DNA from 3 places in the Nonomuraea sp. NPDC048892 genome. Region 3 is predicted to be linked to each of the others. Evidence: riboswitches for the same ligand, from Rfam matches in the RefSeq annotation. Region 3 holds a riboswitch; each other region holds the start of a gene.
The links. Region 3 has a riboswitch for cyclic di-AMP ahead of AB0C28_RS49635 (C40 family peptidase). Riboswitches for the same ligand answer to the same signal wherever they lie in the genome.

Region 1: another riboswitch for cyclic di-AMP. It lies ahead of AB0C28_RS25440 (C40 family peptidase); the one in region 3 lies ahead of AB0C28_RS49635 (C40 family peptidase).
Region 2: another riboswitch for cyclic di-AMP. It lies ahead of AB0C28_RS00035 (C40 family peptidase); the one in region 3 lies ahead of AB0C28_RS49635 (C40 family peptidase).

What each region holds. Positions count from the first base shown of each region.
Region 1 is NZ_JBEZFZ010000007.1:299,502-303,682, forward strand. It holds gene AB0C28_RS25435 (C40 family peptidase) at 1-548, shown strand, start outside; cyclic di-AMP (ydaO/yuaA leader) riboswitch at 1,084-1,249, shown strand; gene AB0C28_RS25440 (C40 family peptidase) at 1,323-1,844, shown strand; gene AB0C28_RS25445 (hypothetical protein) at 2,131-3,030, shown strand; gene AB0C28_RS25450 (M48 family metallopeptidase) at 3,042-4,181, shown strand, end outside.
Region 2 is NZ_JBEZFZ010000001.1:5,378-9,558, forward strand. It holds gene AB0C28_RS00025 (hypothetical protein) at 1-738, shown strand, start outside; gene AB0C28_RS00030 (amino-acid N-acetyltransferase) at 749-1,318, opposite strand; cyclic di-AMP (ydaO/yuaA leader) riboswitch at 1,599-1,748, shown strand; gene AB0C28_RS00035 (C40 family peptidase) at 1,754-2,797, shown strand; gene AB0C28_RS00040 (LuxR C-terminal-related transcriptional regulator) at 2,844-3,056, opposite strand; gene AB0C28_RS00045 (hypothetical protein) at 3,202-3,402, shown strand; gene lysX (bifunctional lysylphosphatidylglycerol synthetase/lysine--tRNA ligase LysX) at 4,010-4,181, opposite strand, start outside.
Region 3 is NZ_JBEZFZ010000033.1:55,242-59,422, forward strand. It holds gene serA (phosphoglycerate dehydrogenase) at 1-635, shown strand, start outside; gene AB0C28_RS49630 (class I SAM-dependent methyltransferase) at 1,155-1,970, opposite strand; gene AB0C28_RS49635 (C40 family peptidase) at 2,115-2,651, opposite strand; cyclic di-AMP (ydaO/yuaA leader) riboswitch at 2,705-2,851, opposite strand; gene AB0C28_RS49640 (3-isopropylmalate dehydrogenase) at 2,950-3,996, shown strand.

The sequences.
Region 1 (4,181 bases), on a different contig from region 3:
GGGGCCTGAAGGTCGAGCGGGGCAAGGCGCAGAAGGCGCTGCAGGACGCCGACAAGGAGCGCGACGGCGTCGAGAAGGAACGCGCGGAGATCCTCAAGCTGATCAAGGATCAGAAGAAGCTGCTGGAGAAGCTGGGGGCCTACAACCCGGGCAACCCCAACAGCGTGGGCCTGAAGTACACCGGCCCCGCCTCCGGCAGCGCGGCGGCGGTGCTGCGGTTCGCGTTCGCACAGGTGGGCAAGCCGTACCGGTTCGGTGCCACGGGGCCGAGCTCGTACGACTGCTCGGGGCTGACCCAGGCGGCCTGGCGGGCGGCCGGGGTCTCGCTGCCCCGTACGACGTGGCAGCAGTGGGCGTGGGGAGCCAACCGCAAGGTGGACCTCAAGTCGCTGCAGCCCGGTGACCTCATCTTCAGCGCGGGGCTCGGGCACGTCAGCATCTACGCGGGCAACGGGCAGATCGTGCACGCGCCGCAGACGGGTGACGTCGTCAAGGTGGTCAAGCTCTCGTCGTACGGCAGCACGCTGGTGGGGGCCGTGCGTCCGTAGCGCCGGTTTCCGATCCCGCCGTCCGGCCGCTCTCGGCCGGCGGCGGGATTTTTTCTGCCTCATCCTACTATGGATCATCGTTCGTGAGACGGAGTCGCGTTCTGGAATGCCTTGTGGCCTGTGTTGATGCCTACGGCCGCCGCCGTACATATCCGGAAATCTGCCGTGACCCTCCCTTAAGGCGGGCACAAGCCTCGGGAGCGCTCCCAGGTCCCGAACGCGTGATTTAAACGGGAAATCTGTGACATAAGCGACAACTTGGACCTGACAATCTTGGGCCCGCTCAAGTGTGAGCAGGGTCACACTTCCATAACATAACCTGGTGTTCCAGCAGGGGTTTCGAATCTGACAAAGTCCTCTGTCTGATCTTTACAGCCGGGCTCACGCTTTGCCGATCCTTGAACTTTCGGCGTAGCTTCTGGCGTCGTCGCGGTGCACAAGCCATGGCCCCGCGAACCCGCATCGGTCCCCTCTCGATGTGCGACAGATAGAAATCCGCCGGTCGTTCCCCGATATCCCCATGTCATTTCATCGGGGCTTCGACCTGCCGAATCCGTGCAGCCAGGAGGCACGGAGCCGGGGACCCAGCGATCCCACGTTTCCCCAGGGATCAGGGGTGAATCGGCGCGCTTATCGCGCCGTAGGGCGACTTCCAGGCCCGAATCCGTCAGCTAACCCGGTAGGCGTTCGTGGAAGACACAAGGAGAAATCCTGTCCAGCTCCCTGCATAACCCCCGTCTGTCCCGCCTTGCCCTGAGTGGCGTAGCGCTCACCATGACCGTGACGGCCGGAGGTTCCATCCTCCTTGCCCCAACGGCTCAGGCGGAGACGACGAGCGAATCGACCGTCACGACGGTGAAGGCGGAAACCACCGCCAAGACCTCGAAGAAGGTCACGGCCGCCCAGCGAAGGGCAGCCAAGGTCGCTCGGCAGCAAACGAAGGCCCGCAAGGCCGTCGCCGTGGCCAAGAACCAGATCGGTGACCCGTACCGATACGGAGCCACAGGACCTGGTTCGTTTGACTGCTCCGGTCTCGTCCAGTTCGCCTGGAAGAGAGCCGGAGTGAAGCTCCCGCGGGTGGCGAGCAGCCAGTTCGCCCGCATCAGGAACAAGATCTCCTGGCGGCGGTTGAAGCCCGGTGATCTCATGTTCTTCAACGGGCTCGGCCACGTCGGCATGTACGTCGGCAAGGGCAAGATGATCCACTCGCCTCGGACAGGCGAACGGGTGCGCATCGACAAGCTGGGCGGTTGGCGCCGGTCGTCATTCGTCGGCGCGGTCCGTCCCGGCATGTGAAGAAGCCCCGCCCGGATCCACGGAAAGCCTTCCCGGATCCGGACGGGGCTCTCGCACGTCCAAGGCGCCTCTCACACGTCCAGGGCCGCCCCCGGCCCGTCCCCGGCCCTCACGGCGCACCTACGGCCACCCGCGAGGCACGCCAGGGCACGTTCAGGATCCCCATGGCACGTCCGTGTCACCCTGTGGGGCCGGGCGGCCGGAACGGCGGTGTGGACCGGCCCGCGTGGGCGGCGGCGGATCGGCCGGGATGAAGTCCGTGCGGGTCCGGCTACGATCGGGCTTCGTGTCCGAGCAGGTGAGCCGACGAGCCGTGGTGGCCTGCCTGCTGCTCATCGCCTCCGGCGGCGCGCCGCTCCACGACTCCCCGATCCTTCCCCCGGAGGCGCGCGACCTCTGGCCGGGCCGCGGCACGGTGATCCGCCGCGGACGGCTCTCCACGGTCGTGGGCCCCGGCGACGGCAGCGGTGGCGGCAGCGGCGGTGAAGACGCCCGCGGCGCTGCAGGCGACGACAAGGGCGGCGGCAAGGACGGCGACGGCAGCGGTGGCGACGGGCTGGAGGAGCTGGCGGCGAGGGCCGACAGGGCCGGGCTCAGGGTCGCCCGGGTGCTCGGCCGGCCGGTGCGCCCGCTGGTGATCGTGCCGGACTCCGCCCGGGACGCCGCCCGCCTGGCGCGGGTGGCCCGGGTCGACGGGCTGGCCGCGCTGGCCGACGGCGGGCGCGTGATCGTCGTTCCCGAGCTCTTCGCCACCCTCACCCCCACCGGCAAGGACGTGGTGCTCGCCCACGAGCTTACCCACGTCACAGCGGGCACCGACGGGCTCCCGATCTGGCTGTACGAAGGGTTCGCCGACTACGTGGGCTACCGCGACGCCGGGCTGCCCGTGACGACCATCGCCGCCGAACTGGCCGCCGAGGTACGCGCGGGACGCCTGCCGGACGCGCTGCCCGGCCCCGCGGACTTCGCGGCGGACGGCCGGGACCCGGCGCGGCCGGCGCGCGCGTACCAGGAGGCGTGGCTGGCGTGTCGCTTCCTCGCCGACCGGTTCGGCGAGGAGACCCTGGTGAGGCTCTACCGCGCGGCCAGGACGACCGGCGCCGACCGGGCGCTCGCCGCGCGAGGACTCACGGCCGCCACACTGACGGCACGGTGGCGCGCGTACGTGCGGGATCAGCTCGGGTGAAGGGGAGCCAGATGAGCGAACGGCAGGACACGGAGGACTCACCGAGGCAGGACGAGCCCCCGGACGGCGCCACGACGGCGGTGACCGCCACGAACCCACCCGGCCCCGGCGACACCACCCCCGCCCCGGAACCCGCCCCAGGGCCCAGCCCAGGGTCTGGAGAGACGCGTGACAGGCCGGACGGAGGGGAGGAGGGAGCTGTGGGGGAGCGGGAGCCGGATTCCGACAGCGGCCTCAGGCGGCCGGCGGCGATCACGCTCGTGCTGCTCGGCCTCGCCGTCCTGGCCGTGGCCGTGTTCAGCACGCCGTGGCAGGCGCTGATCGGCGGCCCGCCGGACCCGTCCCGCGACTTCACCGCCGCCCAGATCGCGAAGGCGCGCGCGTTCGACGCGGCCACCAGCCTGCCCGCCTACCTCTCGCTCGCCCTCACGCTCGTCTTCGCCGGCCTCCTCGTCGCCACCCCGTTCGGCGCGAAGGTGACAGGGCGGCTGAAAGGCCCGTGGTGGCTGCGGGTGATCCTCGGCGTCGTGCTGATCACCGCGATCACCGAGCTGGTCAGGTGGCCGCTGGGCGTCTGGTACGAGACGATCCTGCGCGACTACGGCCTGTCGGTCCAGAACTGGTCGAGCTGGGCGGGGGACCGGCTGAAGAGCATGGGCGTGGAGGCGTTCCTGCTCTGCGTGATGCTGCTGGCCCTGATGGCGCTGGCCCGCAGGGTCAGGCGCTGGTGGATCCCGGCGGCGGCGGGCGCGTTCGCGCTGACGGTGGCGGCGTCGTTCGTCTATCCGGTGGTGTTCGAGCCGATCTTCAACGACTTCACCCCGATGCGGCCGGGCCCGCTCCGCACCGAGCTGCTTGAGCTGGCCGAGCGCGACCGGGTGCCGGTCGAGGACGTGCTGGTGGCCGACGCCTCGCGCAGGACGACGGCGCTCAACGCGTACGTGTCCGGCTTCGGCGCCACCCGGCGCATCGTCGTCTACGACACGCTGCTGCGGGCGCCCGAGCGCGAGGTCGCGCTGGTCGTCGCGCATGAGCTCGGCCACGCCAAGCACGACGACGTGCTGCACGGCACGCTTCTCGGCGCGCTCGGGTCGGGGCTGGGCGTGATCGTGCTGTTCCTGCTGTTCGGCACGGTACGGCGGCGCACCGGC
Region 2 (4,181 bases), on a different contig from region 3:
CTGCTGCTGACCGTAGTCCTGCTGGCCGTAGCCGGGTTGCGACTGCTGCTGCTGACCGTACTGGGGCTGCTGACCCGACTGAGGCTGCTGGCCGTAGCCCTGCTGCCCGTACTGAGCCTGCTGACCGTAGTCAGGCTGAGACTGCTGCTGCTGTCCATAGCCCTGCTGCTGACCGTAGTCCTGCTGGCCATAGCCCGGCTGCGACTGCTGCTGCTGACCGTACTGCGGCTGCTGACCCGACTGAGGCTGCTGGCCGTAGCCCTGCTGCCCGTACTGAGCCTGCTGACCGTAGTCAGGCTGAGACTGCTGCTGCTGACCGTAGTCCTGCTGGCCATAGCCCTGCTGGCCGTAGCCGGGCTGGGACTGCTGCTGCTGTCCGTAGCCCTGCTGCTGACCGTACTGGGGCTGCTGGCCGTATTGCTGCTGCTGGCCGTAGCCCTGCTGGCCGTAGCCGGGCTGGGACTGCTGCTGCTGTCCGTAGCCCTGCTGCTGGCCGTACTGGGGCTGCTGCCCATAGGCGTCGTCCGCCCGGTAGCCGACCACAGTGACGTCGGGGTCGGGCTCGCCGGGGTGGCGGCCCGAGTTCTGCTGCCCGTAAGGGGTGCCGGGGGCAGAGTTTTCTCCGGAGTCGTCCTGTGGATACGGCGGCTGTCCGGTGCTCACCGTGTCACCTCGCTTCGAGTGCGCATGTGGCACGTGTCAGGACACATGCCTGTGCTGCCCAACGTATCGACATAGGTATCAACAATCACCTTTCCATCTGGTCAAGGTCCGCGTCACCCGATGTCAGATGGAGCAGCATGCGGGTGTTGCCCAGGGTGTTCGGTTTGACGTGTTCCAGGTCGAGGAACTCCGCCACGCCCTCGTCGTAGGAGGCGAGAAGTTCGGCGTACACCTCGGGTGAGACGGGGGTGCCCTGTATCGGGCGGAACCCGAGTCTCGCGAAGAAATCGACCTCAAAAGTTAGACAGAATACACGCCGCAGACCCAGATCCGTCGCCTGCTGTATCAGCGCCGAGACGATCCGATGGCCGACGCCCATGCCCCGGCACTCGGGATCCACGGCCACGGTGCGGACCTCCGCGAGGTCCTCCCACAGCACGTGGAGCGCGCCGCAGCCGACTACCTGCCCGCCCCGCTCGGCCACCCAGAACTCCTGCACGTCTTCGTACAGGGTCACTGTGGCCTTCTCCAGGAGCCGCGGGCCCGCGCCCGCGTAGGTGTCCACTAGCCTCCTGACCGTGCGCACATCCGGCGTGCGGGCACGCCGGACCACCACCGCGGTCTCGGGCATCGTCAGTTCGGCCACCTGCTCCATGGCTCTCCAGAGTACAGATGTCATTACGGCTCGGCCCTAACTGCCATGTCCCGGCCCATCCTGTTACATGACCCGGTCATATGGGCGCGTCCCTGGCGCCGACCTCGCGGCTGCGGCGGAAGCAAGGGCAAAGGGGACATAAAGTCGCTTCTGTACGAGTGACCACGAGATCACCTTGTGACCCTTCGGTTGTGAAACCTCTACAGACTCGGCAGTTCTGGTTGAGCACGAACCCGGAGTGCATTAGTGTCCTGCGACGATGTCCCCCACGTGTCACAACGTGAGGGACACGCCCAATTCCCGTGAGGGAAGCCGGGGACCCGCCGGTGACGACCCCCATCGTCACCACTGGGGTGAATCCGAATCGTTCGGTAGGGCTGCTCCGGCCCGAACCCGTCAGCTAACCCGGTAGGCGTCCATGAGAGGAGCTCGTTGGTGAAGCGCACGCACGACGGTGGGGGGAAGACGGCGGGCAAGCACGCCCGCCCTCCGGAACGACCTCGGCGGCCACACCGCTTCGGTGTGGTGAGTCTCACGATCGCCGCGGTCCTCCTCGCGATCCCCGTCGCCTCGGCGTCCGCCGATCCCAAGCCCTCGCTCAAGGAGCTGGCCAAGCGGGTCGAGAAGATGCACACCGAGATCGAGACGCTGAGCGAGCAGTACAACGGCCAGCGGGAGAAGCTCAAGACCGCCAAGAAGGCCGCAGAGGCCGCGAAGAAGACCCTGGCCACCAGTGAGGCCGATCTCGCCGCCAAGCGGGCCAAGGCCGCCATGCTCGCCGAGAACGCCTACATCACGGGCGGCCTGGGCCGGGTGCTGGCGTTCACCACCTCCAAGGACCCCGACACCTTCCTCGACCGCGCCGCCACCACGTACGTGCTGGAGCAGCAGCAGGGCGAGGCGGTCAACCAGGTCACCAAGGCCAGGGCGGCCGCCGAGCGGGCCAGGGCCGGCGCCAAGGCGCGCATCGACGAGGTCGAGCAGCTCGTCAACGAGCTGGGCGGCAAGCGCGACAAGATCACCAAGCTGGTCACCAAGGTCGAGAGCAACCTGTTCAGCCGGGCGCTGGGCGAGGCCGGGCGGCCCGGCACCCGCGCGACCCGCGTCGACCTGCCGATCGTCGGCGCCGGCAAGGCCGCCCAGGCCGCGCGCTGGGCGCTCACACAGCAGCTCAAGCCGTACGTCTGGGGCGCCGAGGGGCCGAGCTCCTTCGACTGCTCCGGTCTGGTCATGGCCGCCTACCAGAGGGTGGGCATCTCACTGCCCCACTACACCGGCAGCCAGTGGACGGCGGGCCGGCACATCCCGCGCGAGCAGATGCGGCCGGGCGACCTGGTGTTCTTCTACAGCGACCTGCACCACGTCGGCATCTATCTCGGCGGCGGCATGATGGTGCACGCGCCGCGGACCGGTGACGTGGTGCGCATCGCCTCGATCGCCAACCGGCCGTTCGCCGGCGCCGTACGCATCGCCGACTGAGCCCCTGCCCACGGCTCGCCGGCGCTGTCGCCAGACGTGCCCGCCGCTAGATCAGCTGGCGGCGGGCCGCCCAGGCCACGGCCTCGATCGCCGTGGCCACGCCGATGCGGTCGCAGATGCCGCGCAATCGCCGACGTACGGTACGACCGCTGATGTCCAGACGTCTGCCCACCCGGTCAACCGTGACTCCCTTGGCCAGCTCCGACAGCAACGCAAGATCGGCATGACTCAGCTCGACGCCTTCAGTGAGCACATCCATCGGGAGCCCTCCCCCCCAACAGCTGAACTTGGGCCTCTCAAGTGGGCCGAAGTCGCTCCTCGCAGACGTTAAACGCATCCTGGAAAGGTCGTCAAGCATGACAATCCGAGCTCTTGACGAGCGCTATTGACATGATCCGATATATATGACGCACTCGCGATATGTCGCTAATGATCGTCGGGCGATACGCGAAGTCATCGAGCCTTCCGCGCAGGCCGGATCCGCAATGACGAACGCGGTGGACGTGCTGGGTTTTGATCCATTCGACGGCGAATTTCTGCGTGATCCTTATCCCCGTCATCGCGATCTTCGCGCCTGGACCGCTTTGTTCCGCACGCGCGTCTGATCACTCGCAGCCACCACGCACGTCCTCCGCACCCTGCCGCTCCGCGATCCGCGCTGCGGTCGCGGCACCGCGCCCATGGCCGGCACAGGCCCAGGTCAGCAGGCCGGGCCGCTCGTACGGACGGACCCGCAGGAGCGCACCTGGCCGCGCGCCCTGGTGATCAGGGCGTCACTTTCCGCAGGTGCCGGCGTCCGAGCCCGCGCCTGGAGGTGATCACCGGCGACCTGCTCGCCGCTCCGCCCGGCGAGCCCGCTCTCGGGTCCGCTCCGGCGTGGTCACTTCCGGACACGACGATCAGCGAACCGCTCGGAGCGCCTGCGGAGGATCACGAACGGAGCCGCGGCCGTAGTGAGATCCTGGCGCGCGCCTTGACCCGATGCTTACAGCGGCGCTCGGGCCGGGAACCGGGCGGGCCGGAAGGGAGTTTCACGACTACGCCGTGACGAGAGTGCGGGAGCTGAGAGCCCGAGTCGGCCTCATCGCCGACGGCTGAGGCCAGGCGCACCCCGGCGCACCGGGGCGGGACCGGTGCGCACCCGGGCGGGGCCGGTTCGATCCCGGGCAAGGCCCGGCGCGGCCCGACGGGGCCGCGCCGGGTGACCGTGACTCAGTGGGTGGGCTTGACCAGCGGGAACAGGATCGTCTCGCGAATGTTCCTGCCGGTGAACGCCATGATCATCCGGTCGATGCCGGCGCCCATGCCCCCTGTGGGCGGCATGGCGTATTCGAGCGCCTGCAAGAAGTCCTCGTCGACCTGCATGGCCTCGGGGTCGCCCCCG
Region 3 (4,181 bases):
TGGCCGAGGACGTCAAGCCGGGCCTGCCGCTGGCCGAGAAGCTCGGCCGGGTCTTCACCGCGCTCGCGGGCGAGGTGGCCACCAAGCTCGACATCGAGGTGCGCGGCGAGATCGCCGCCCAGGACGTGCGGGTGATCGAGCTGGCCGCGCTCAAGGGCGTCTTCGCCGACGTGGTCGAGGAGCAGGTCACCTACGTCAACGCGCCGCTGCTGGCCAAGGACCGCGGCATCGCCGTCGAGCTGGTGACCAGCGCCGAGAGCCCCGACTGGCGCAACGTGGTGACCGTGCGCGGTGTGCTGGCCGACGGCCGCACGGTCTCGGTCTCCGGCACGCTGTCCGGCCCCCGGCAGATCACCAAGATCGTCGAGGTCAACGGCTACGAGATGGAGATCGAGCCGACGGCCCACCTCTGCTTCCTCACCTACGCCGACCGCCCCGGCATCGTCGGCGTGGTGGGCCGCCTCCTCGGCGAGCACGGCATCAACATCGCCTCGATGCAGGTGGCCCGTGACGTCAAGGGCGGCAAGGCGCTCATCGCGCTGACCGTCGACTCCGCCATCCCGGCCGAGGTCGTCGAGCAGATCGGCGCCGAGATCGGGGCCGAGAGCGGCCGTTCGGTGGACCTGGAGGACTGACACAGCGGACTGACACACCTGCGTCTCTTCTGATATCAGCGGAAAAGGGCCGTTCCGTTCCACGGGGCGGCCCTTCGCGTCTCACCATGCGAGATAGTAGGACATCCGAGCAGAATGCTCAGGTACTGTTGTCGGTGATGCGCCAGGTTCTCGTACTTATTACCTGCCGCGGCGGGGCCTGTTAGGGCAGGTCGACGACCCGTCGCGGTGTGCGGCGTGTGCGTCGGCCGTCAAGTCCCTCCGTCCGGTCCGTGACCCGGACCACGCGATCAGGCCCGGTCGGATTCCCGACCGGAGTCCGGCTTCCCAGTCGAACGACGTCCGCGAAATGAGATGAGTGACATGTACGAGATGTATGCCTGGAACCGTGCCGACGACCACGAGGACGAGGCGGTCGAGGCCGTGCAGATGGCACTGGACCGGCGCGACAACGGCGGCGCTCCGCAGAGCTCCGGGCAGTAGAACAGGGCTAGAACCCGGCTAGAGCGCGGCTGGAGCGCAGCTAGATGGCGGCGCCTTTCAGAACTCCAGCCGGTAGAACACCGCGGTCCGCCGCATCCCCGGCACCAGTGAGGCGATCCGGGCCACGACGCGGTGGGTGACCGACAGCAGGTCGAACCCGTCGATGTCGAACGCGCTCACCGCCGACAGGCAGCGCAGGCCCGGATGGATCGCCGTCAGCTCGGCGGGGCCGTCGATGCCCCAGTGCATCGTGGCCCCGGCCTTCCGCACCGGCCTGTTCAGCCGTTGCAGCCGCAGCCCGAACGAGCTCAGCGCGTCGAAGACGAACAGGCCACTGGGGAACCGCTCCACGATGGCCCGCAGCAGCGCCCGGCCGCCGTCCGGGTCCAGGTAGTAGAGCAGGCCCTCGGCCACGACCAGCGCGGGGGCGTCGGCGGGGACCCGCTCCAGCCAGGCCAGGTCGGTCACCGACGTGCCCACCGTGGCGTAGGCCCGGCGTTCGGGGAACAGCCGCCGGCGCAGCTCCACCACCTCGGGATAGTCCACGTCGTACCAGCGGACGGAGTCCGGCGGATCGAGCCGGTGTACACGCGTGTCGAGCCCGCAGCCCAGGTGCAGCACCGTGGCCTTGGGGTGGGCGTCGAGGAACCCGGCGGCCCACCTGTCCAGGAAACGTGCCCTGAGCGCGACCGCGGCGGCACTGCCCGGGGTCATGCCCATTCTGCCGAAACCGTGCTCGATCCGGTCGAGCGTCTCCGCGGCCATGCGGTCGCCGAGGATCGGGCGGGGGGATCGGGCGTCGAGCGCCCTGCCGTAGAGCGTGGCGAGGAGGGTGGCCTTCTCCTCCGTCAGGTGCACCTTCTCGGGTGACATGCCTTCACGCTACGTCCGCGCGCGCGGCGCACGGCGGGTGGGGCGGACGGCGGCTCCGCGCTCTCTGCGGCCGCGCGCGCGGCGGGTGCGGGTGGGCGGCGGCCCCGCGCGGCCGCCGCCCACTCGCCGTCTATCTCGTGCGGCTCACTCCACGGAGGCGGTGAGCGGGGTGGGGCCGGTCTCCTCGCGGTGTTCGAGCACCTGCTTCCACTCGCGTACGCCCGCGCGATCCGGCCGGACCGCTCCGACGAACGCCTGCCTGCGCCAGTCGGAGAGCTTCTCCTCCTTCACCACGTCGCCCGTGTGCGGCGAGTGGACCATGTAGCCGGGTTTGGAGATCATGCCCACGTGACCGAGCCCGCTGAAGAAGACCAGGTCACCGGGCTTGAGGTGGTCCCAGGAGATCTTCCTGGAGAACGCGCCGAACTGTTGCGCGGCGGTGCGCGGGAGTTCGATCCCGGCCGCCTCGTAGGCCCGGAGCATCAGCCCCGAGCAGTCGTAGCCCTGCCTGCTCGCTCCGCCCCAGACGTACGGGGTGCCGCGTTTGTCCATGGCGTATCTGATGGCGATCTTCCAGGCGGGAACGGGGAGTTGCTTCTCCTGGATGCGCCTGATCTCGGCGCCGGTCAGGGTGGTGGTGTCGTCGTCGGGGGTGGCTGCCTGGGCTGCTGGGGTGGCCAAGGTGAGTCCGGCGGCCGCGGCCGCCAGGACGATGGCGATGCGAGACAGAGCACTTGTCCTTCCATGGGGCCGGCCGGGTTAGCTGACGGGCTCGGGCCTGGAAGACAGCCCTACGGCGCGCTGGGCGCCGATTCGCCCCTGGGGGAGAGATGGGTCCCCGGCTCCACACAGCGGTTGTGTGGATTAGGCCCGATGGACTTTAGCGAATGGGTCAAGAGGTCGTAAACCCCCCAAATCGGACGTCCGGACCTTGAGATGGTGTGTTCGTCAGACGAGACGAGCCGGTAAGGTACAGCCCATGGAGTCGCGTAACATCCGCTTGGCCGTCATCCCCGGGGATGGCATCGGCACCGAGGTCGTCGCCGAAGGACTCAAGGTCCTGGAGGCCGTGGGTACGAAGATCGAGCCCACCCACTACGAGCTGGGGGCCGCACGCTACCACCGCACGGGCGAGACGCTGCCCGACTCGGTGCTGGAGGAGCTGCGCGGCTTCGACGCGATCCTGCTCGGCGCCATCGGCGACCCCAGCGTGCCGCCCGGCATCCTGGAGCGCGACCTGCTGCTGCGCCTGCGGTTCACCTTCGACCACTACGTCAACCTGCGACCGGTCAAGCTGTTCCCCGGCGTGGAGACGCCGCTGGCCGACACGCCCACCGAGGACATCGACATGATCGTCGTCCGCGAGGGCACCGAGGGCCTCTATGCCGGCACCGGCGGGGCCATGCGGCGGGGCACGCCCCACGAGATCGCCACCCAGGAGTCGCTCAACACCGCCCACGGCGTCGAGCGCGTGGTGCGTTACGCGTTCGAGCAGGCCAAGTCGCGGCCGCGCAAGAAGCTCACGCTCGTCCACAAGACGAATGTGCTGTCCTACGCCGGCGACCTGTGGCAGCGCACGGTCAACCGCGTGGCCGAGGAATACCCCGAGGTCACCACCGACTACAGCCACATCGACGCGGCCTCGATGTTCTTCGTCACCCAGCCCGAGCGCTTCGATGTGATCGTCACCGACAACCTGTTCGGCGACATCATCACCGACCTCGGCGCGGCCATCGCCGGCGGCATCGGCCTGGCGGCCAGCGGCAACATCAACCCCGAGCGGACCGCGCCCAGCATGTTCGAGCCGGTCCACGGCAGCGCGCCCGACATCGCCGGCCAGGGCAAGGCCGACCCCACCGCGACCATCCTGTCCGTCGCCATGCTCCTCGACCATCTCGGCCTGCGCGCCGAGGCGGCCAAGGTCGAGCAGGCGGTCGCCGACGACATCGTCGAGCGCCTGGCCGGCTGGGCCGGTCGCACCACCCACGAGATCGGCGACGACATCACCGCGCGAGTATCCGGCTAGGACCGCCTAGCCCCGATCAAGCGCCTGGCGGTCCGAGGAGGGCTGCCGGGCGCTTTTTCGTGTGCGGGTTCCGGCGACCGCGCAGGCGAATCCAGCGGCCAAAAGGACTAACCACCCCTTTGGCCCCTTGCTATCCCATATGGCGAGACAATAGGAAGTACGGACTGCCTTACGGGCATGGCCGC